DNA from 3 places in the Streptomyces sp. NPDC001315 genome. Region 1 is predicted to be linked to each of the others. Evidence: riboswitches for the same ligand, from Rfam matches in the RefSeq annotation. Region 1 holds a riboswitch; each other region holds the start of a gene.
The links. A riboswitch is a leader RNA that binds a small molecule or an ion and turns the genes downstream of it on or off. The one in region 1 is predicted to bind S-adenosylmethionine.
Positions count from the first base shown of each region.

Region 2: another riboswitch for S-adenosylmethionine. It lies ahead of ACFY16_RS05600 (aminotransferase class V-fold PLP-dependent enzyme); the one in region 1 lies ahead of thrC (threonine synthase).
Region 3: another riboswitch for S-adenosylmethionine. It lies ahead of ACFY16_RS27185 (putative leader peptide); the one in region 1 lies ahead of thrC (threonine synthase).

Region 1 covers NZ_JBIAWZ010000008.1:341,359-343,617, forward strand. Annotated here, with positions in the region: gene thrC (threonine synthase) at 1-1,118, opposite strand, end outside; SAM riboswitch class I at 1,136-1,276, opposite strand; gene ACFY16_RS24150 (glucosyl-3-phosphoglycerate synthase) at 1,456-2,259, shown strand, end outside.
Region 2 covers NZ_JBIAWZ010000001.1:1,263,301-1,265,559, forward strand. Annotated here, with positions in the region: gene ACFY16_RS05600 (aminotransferase class V-fold PLP-dependent enzyme) at 1-1,152, opposite strand, end outside; SAM riboswitch class IV at 1,332-1,448, opposite strand; gene trpD (anthranilate phosphoribosyltransferase) at 1,522-2,259, opposite strand, start outside.
Region 3 covers NZ_JBIAWZ010000011.1:86,348-88,606, forward strand. Annotated here, with positions in the region: gene ACFY16_RS27180 (ABC transporter substrate-binding protein) at 1-618, opposite strand, end outside; gene ACFY16_RS27185 (putative leader peptide) at 835-966, opposite strand; SAM riboswitch class IV at 986-1,098, opposite strand; gene ACFY16_RS27190 (MFS transporter) at 1,515-2,259, shown strand, end outside.

The DNA of each region.
Region 1 (2,259 bases):
CCCACGGTCACCCCGCCGGCCGTCTCGGCGAAGATGCCCTCGGTCCGCGCCAACAGCTTGATCGCGTCCACGATCTGCTCGTCCGTCACATCCTCCACCGCACCGCCCGTGCGGCGCGCGATGTCCAGGACGTACGGCCCGTCGGCCGGGTTGCCGATCGCGAGGGACTTGGCGATGGTGTCCGGCTTCTGGGGACGTACGACGTCGTGGCCTGCCTTGTACGCCACGGACACCGGCGAGCAGCCTTCCGCCTGCGCACCGAAGATCTTGTACGGCTTGTCCTCGACCAGCCCGAGCTTGATCAGCTCCTGCAGGCCCTTGTCGATCTTCGTGAGCTGGGAGCCGGAGGCGATCGGGACGACCAGCTGGTCGGGCAGCTGCCAGCCGAGCTGCTCGCAGATCTCGTACGCGAGGGTCTTCGAGCCCTCCGCGTAGTACGGCCGCAGGTTGACGTTGACGAAGCCCCAGCCCTCGCCCGCCGGGTCGCCGATCAGCTCGGAGCAGAAGCGGTTCACGTCGTCGTAGTTGCCCTCGATGCCGACGAGCTCGCCGCCGTAGACGGCGGCCATGACGACCTTGCCCTGCTCCAGGTCGTGCGGGATGAACACGCAGGAGCGGAAGCCGGCCCGGGCGGCGGCGGCGCCCACGGCGCCGGCCAGGTTGCCGGTGGAGGAGCAGGAGAGGGTGGTGAACCCGAAGGCGCGGGCGGCCTCGAGGGCCTGGGCGACGACGCGGTCCTTGAAGGAGTGCGTCGGGTTGCCGGAGTCGTCCTTGACGAAGAGCTTGCCGGCGTCGACACCGAGCTCGCGCGCCAGGTTGTCGGCCTTGACGAGCTTGGTCCAGCCGGGGTTGATGTTGGGCTTGGTCGCCACGTCCGCGGGGACGGGCAGCAGTGGTGCGTAGCGCCAGATGTTCGCGGGTCCCGCCTCGATCTGCTTGCGGAGCTCCTCGGTGTCGTAGGCCGAGAAGTCGTACGCGATCTCGAGCGGGCCGAAACACTCCTCGCAGGCGAAGACCGGGCCGAGCGGCACGCGGTGACCGCACTCGCGGCAGGAAAGCGCCGCGGCGGGGCCCAGATCGACGGAGTTCGTGGTGCTTGCAACAGTCTGCACAGCCATGGAGGCGAGGCCCTTTCTCCTCATCTTCCTCACGGCGCACTTCGCCGTGAGACGGATTTGGCACCTTCCCTAGTCGGGAGCCTCGCGGTGAACGAGAACCGACTGGAGGGTTGCCGGGGCTTCATCGGGCCGTATCCCTCTGCCCCTCTGGATGAGCGGTATGTAGTTGTGAACGGCGGGCCACCCCGGACATGCGATGGTCACCCGCGTTGTTCAAGACTGTAACCGAAGGCCAGGACAGTTGAGAGAGTCGTCCGAACCGCGAGATGCCTGTGCCCATAGCCGCCACCGCTGCGGGCCCCTTTCCCGCCGCGAGAACGTAGAAGGAGCCGCCACTGTGCTGGAAGAAGTCGAGCGCTGGCTGAGCACACGCTCCTGGTCCGTGACCGATCGGCCGCTCCACCAGCTCCTTGCCGCGAAACGCGCCAGGGGCCAGTCGGTCTCCGTCGTCCTGCCCGCGCTCAACGAGGAGGAGACGGTCGGCGACATCGTCGCCGTGATCCGTCACGACCTCATGCAGCAGGTCCCGCTCGTCGACGAGATCGTCGTCGTCGACTCGGGATCCACCGACCGCACCTCCGAGGTGGCCGCCGCCGCGGGCGCCCGGGTCGTCCACCGCGACGACATCCTGCCCCGTATCCCGGCCGTGCCGGGCAAGGGCGAGGTGCTCTGGCGGTCCCTGCTGGTCACCGGCGGGGACATCGTCTGCTTCATCGACGCCGACCTGAGGGAATTCTCCTCCGACTTCGTGTCCGGAATCGTGGGCCCGCTGCTCACCGACCCGGACGTCGATCTCGTCAAGGGCATGTACGACCGCCCGCTGGGCACCGAGTCGGATTCGCTCGCCTCCGGCACTGAGTTGAATTCGCTCGCCTCCGGCAAGACCGCCGGCCAGGGCGGCCGGGTGACGGAGCTGATGGCCCGACCGCTGCTGAACATGCACTGGCCGCAGCTGGCCGGTTTCGTGCAGCCGCTCGGCGGCGAGTACGCGGCCCGCCGCTCGCTGCTGGAGCAGCTCCCCTTCCCGGTCGGATACGGGGTGGAACTGGGCATGCTGGTCGACTCGCTGCACCTGGTGGGTCTCGACGCCCTCGCCCAGGTGGACGTCGGTGTGCGCAAGCACCGGCACCAGGACGGACAG
Region 2 (2,259 bases), on a different contig from region 1:
GAGCGTGCGGACCAGCGGGTGGGCGCAGAAGAGGCCGTCGCGGACGCCGATGCCGTACTCGGCGGAGAGGGCGGCGGCGAAGTGGGAGCTGTTCCAGCCCTCCACCACGAAGGAGAGCACGCCCACGCGCGGGGCGTCGTCGCCGAAGAGGGACAGGACCTTGACCTCGGGGACCTCGGCGAGGCCCGCGCGGACGGTGTCGATCAGGTGCTGTTCGCGGGCGACGAGCGTGTCGAAGCCGGCCTCGGTGAGGGCCTTGCAGGCGGAGGCGATGGAGTAGGCGCCGATGACGTTCGGCGAGCCGGCCTCGTGGCGGGCGGCGCTCTCGTGCCACTCCACGTCCACTCCGCCGTCCTCGCGCCGGGTGACCTTGCGGCTGGCGCCGCCGCCCGCCAGGTACGGCTCGGCCGCACGCAGCCAGTCCGCGCGGCCGGCCAGGACACCGGAGCCGAACGGGGCGTACAGCTTGTGGCCGGAGAAGGCGACCCAGTCGACGTCGAGGTCCTGTACCGACACCGGGTGGTGCGGGGCGAGCTGGGCGGCGTCCAGGACGATGCGGGCGCCGTGCGCGTGCGCGGCCGCGGCCAGCTCCCGTACGGGCCACAGCTCGCCGGTGACGTTCGAGGCGCCGGTGACGCAGACCAGGGCCGGGCCGTAGGGGTCGCGGTCGGCGAGGGCGCGCTCCAGGGTCTCGACGGCCTGACCCGGGGTGCGCGGGGCGTCGAGATAGGTGACCTGGGCGTCCTTCCAGGGCAGCAGCGAGGCGTGATGCTCGGTCTCGAAGACGAAGACCTGGCAGTCGGCGGGGAGCGCGGCCGCGAGGAGGTTGAGCGAGTCGGTGGTGGACCGGGTGAAGACGACCTGGTCGTCGGTACGGCAGTCGAGGAACTCCGCGACGGTCCCGCGGGCGTTCTCGAAGAGGTCCGTGGAGAGCTGGGAGAGGTAGCCGGCGCCGCGGTGGACGCTGCCGTAGTACGGGGCGTACGCCGCCACGTCGTCCCAGACGCGCTGGAGGGCGGGGGCGCTGGCCGCGTAGTCGAGCGCGGCATAGGTGACTTCGCCGCCCGTGACGAGCGGGACGGTGACATCCCGGCCCAGAACGGGCAGCGGGGAACAAAGCGACTGGTCGGCGGCAGCGGTGGAGACGGACATGGTGAACTCCTGTGAGAAGCAAGAGGAATCACCGCGCGAGCGGATACGGCTCAAGCACGGAGAAAGGTGAAAGGGGTATGCGGAGGCGGGGCTCTACGCCCTATCGCATTCGCTTGCTCACAGAAGGCTCCCTCGACGACCAGGACCCCTGGGCTGTGCTTGCTCGAAGAAGCGTGAGGGGTCCGCGCTTGCCGTAGACCTCGCTGCCTACGGCCTGGTCTTCACCCGGGGCACCCCGCCACGGACGGAGGGTTGCCGGACAGTCGGCCGGGGCCTCATGACTGTCACTCATGACCTGAACAGGAAAATACGTGAAGTGATCGCGGTCCCGCAACTCATGTCCGGATTACGGGACCGCACTCACATCCGCTACGCGTTGCTGACGGCCACCCAGCGCTCCAGCGTCCGCTTGGCCGCGCCCGAGTCGATCGACTCCGCCGCCTTGTCCATGCCGGCGCGGATCTGCTCGGCCAGCGTCCCCGAGCCCGGCTCCAGCGCGACCAGCGCCGCCGCCGAGTTCAGCAGGACGGCGTCCCGCACCGGGCCGGTCTCGCCGCCCAGCAGCCGACGCGCCACGTCCGCGTTGAACGACGCGTCGGCGCCCCGCAGCGCCTCCACCGGCACCAGCTCGATACCGACGTCCCGCGGGTCGAAGGCCTCCTCGCTCACCTTGCCATCCCGGACGACCCACACCCGGGAGGTGGACGTCGTGGTGAGCTCGTCGAGGCCGTCGTCGCCGCGGAACACCAGCGAGGAGTTGCCGCGCTCGGCGAAGACACCCGCGATGATGGGCGCCATGCGCAGATCGGCGACGCCGATCGCCTGGGACTTCACCTTCGCCGGGTTGGTCAGCGGACCCAGGAAGTTGAACACCGTCCGGATGCCCAGCTGACCGCGCGCCGCCGCCACATGGCGCAGCGCCGGATGGAACTTCACCGCGAAGCAGAAGGTGATCCCGGCCTCCTCGGCGACCTCCGCCACCCGCTTCGGCGTCAGCTCGAGATTGACCCCGAGCTTCTCCAGGACGTCCGAGGCACCCGACGCCGACGACGCGGCCCGGTTGCCGTGCTTGACGACCTTGGCACCGGTGCCGGCGATGACGATCGA
Region 3 (2,259 bases), on a different contig from region 1:
GGATCCGATCACGCCGTCGCTGCACTTCTGCTGCGGGGTCTTCTTCACGCTGGCCGACGACTCGATGCCCAGCGAGTGGGTCGAGGTCGCCTGGAGGAACTGGGCGTTGGGCACCTTGAACGTCACCTTGACGGTGAGCGGGTCCACCACGGTGGTGCTCTTGACGCCGCTCAGATAGCCCTGGGCGAGGGTCCCCAGGGCGCCGAGCTTCGGCACCGCGTCGAAGTTGTCCTTGACCACCTGTGCGGTCAGCTCCGACCCGTCGCTGAAGGTGACACCCGACCGCAGGTGGAATGTGAACGTCGTCGCCTCGGCGTCGATGTCCCAGCTCTTGGCCAGCCACGGCACGATCTTGCCGGTCTCGGGGTCCTGGTCGGTCAGGGAGTCCACGCTCTGGCGCACCGAGTAGATGCTTTCGTTGCTGCCGGACTGTTGCGGGTCCACGCAGCCGGCGTCGGAACCCACCGCGAAGGTCAAGGTGCCGCCGGACTTCGCCGGGCGGCTTCCGCTGCCGGAGTCGTCACCGCCCGACCCGCAGGCGGTCAGCAGAACACTGGTGGTCAGCAGGGCGGCCAGGGGCGCCCATTGGGAGAGTCTGATATCCGGGAGTGCTTTCACGGAAGGGTTTCTCCTACTCGTGTTCACCAGGCACGGGGTGCCGTGCGAGGCACGGCCGTACATGGGCGTGCGGGCCCGGCCGGATCGACACCGGCAGCGGGGGAGCGCTGTACAGACAGGGGGCCAGGGAGAAAGACACCGAGAGCGGTGGCAAGGAGAAAAGTACGAAGAAGCCGTGGCTGGGTAACGGACGTCAGTCGACGCCGACCGAGCTCGTCAGGCCTGACAGAGGCAGCTGGTCGAGCGCTTCAGATCGATGTGGCGTCGGCGCGAGAGCTGGGAGAACGCCGTGGCGTCGGTGAAGGAGACAGCCGGGTCACCACAGTGCCGCATGCCGGTCCTCCCCATCTCCGGCCCCGGTCCCGGGGCCACGCGCTTGCGGGAATTGTCGTGATCCCGCCGGGCTTTCACCTGGAGCACCCCACCGCGCGGGAGGGTTGCCGGTCAGCGAGCCAGGGCTTGACGCTGACACTCAATGCCCGTCGCGATGCTACGGAGCGGCCTTGTCGTACGTCAATGCCGGAATCGGGCGCCCTGTTCGAGAAGGCGGGGCCGTCTCACGTGCCGGGACGCGTGGTGGACGCTCCTCGCGCCGTGTGCTTTGATCCGGCCATGGAGACCGCAGGTCAGGCACGCACCGTGCTGCTCGATCCCTTCTGGGTGGGCCGCCGCGCCGATCAGTTCGACCAGACCTGTCGCTGACCACTCGCTCCCTTCAGTCCTTTCTGCGCCCGTGCACCGCCGTGCCTTCGCGCGGATCCGGACCGGCATCGCCGGCCGCCTCCGGTGGGGAACCCGTCGTGCGGCCCTTCTCCGCCCGCCTCGGCCGCCCCGGGGCTCTCCCTGCGACGCGTCCGTCGCGTGCACCACCTGGCCGACCCATCGGAAAGAGACGCATGGCCGTCAACAGCACCGCCCCGGCAGGGGTGTTCGCCGCGCTGCGGGTCCGTGACTATCGGATCTACTGGAGCACGGGTCTGGTGTCCAACGTCGGCAGCGCCATGCAGGGTGTCGCGCTGGACTGGTACGTCCTGACGCTCACCCACAGCGGGACCGCGCTCGGCTGGGTCGTGGGCCTTCAGTTCGCCCCAGTGCTGCTGTTCGGCCTGTGGGGCGGGGTCATAGCCGACCGGTACGACCGGCGGGCCCTGCTGCTGTGGACCCAGACGCTGTACGCCGTGCAGGCCCTGCTCCTGACGGTGATGGTGCTCTCCGGCCATGCCCCGCTGTGGCTTCTGTACGTCCTGTCCTTCGCCCTGGGCTGCGTGTTCACGGTGGAGAACCCCGCTCGGCTGTCCTTCGTCACCGAACTGGTCGGCCGGGCTCTGATCCCGAAGGCGGCGGGCCTGAACATCCTGTCCCTGAACGCCGCCCGCCTGATCGGCCCGGCGATCGCCGGTGTGCTGGTCGGGGCGATCGGTACCGGGTGGGTGTTCGCTCTCAACGCCGTGTCCTTCACGGTCGTCCTCGCGGGTCTGCTGTCGATCCGTCCACGGGCGCCGGAGACACGCGCCGTCTCCCGGCCCCCGTGGACGGGAGCGGGGGCGGAGGGGCTGCGCTATGTGGCCGCGCGGCCCGAACTCGTCGGCGTGTTCACGATCTTCGGCCTGGTCGCCACCTTCGCGGTCAACTTCCCGACCA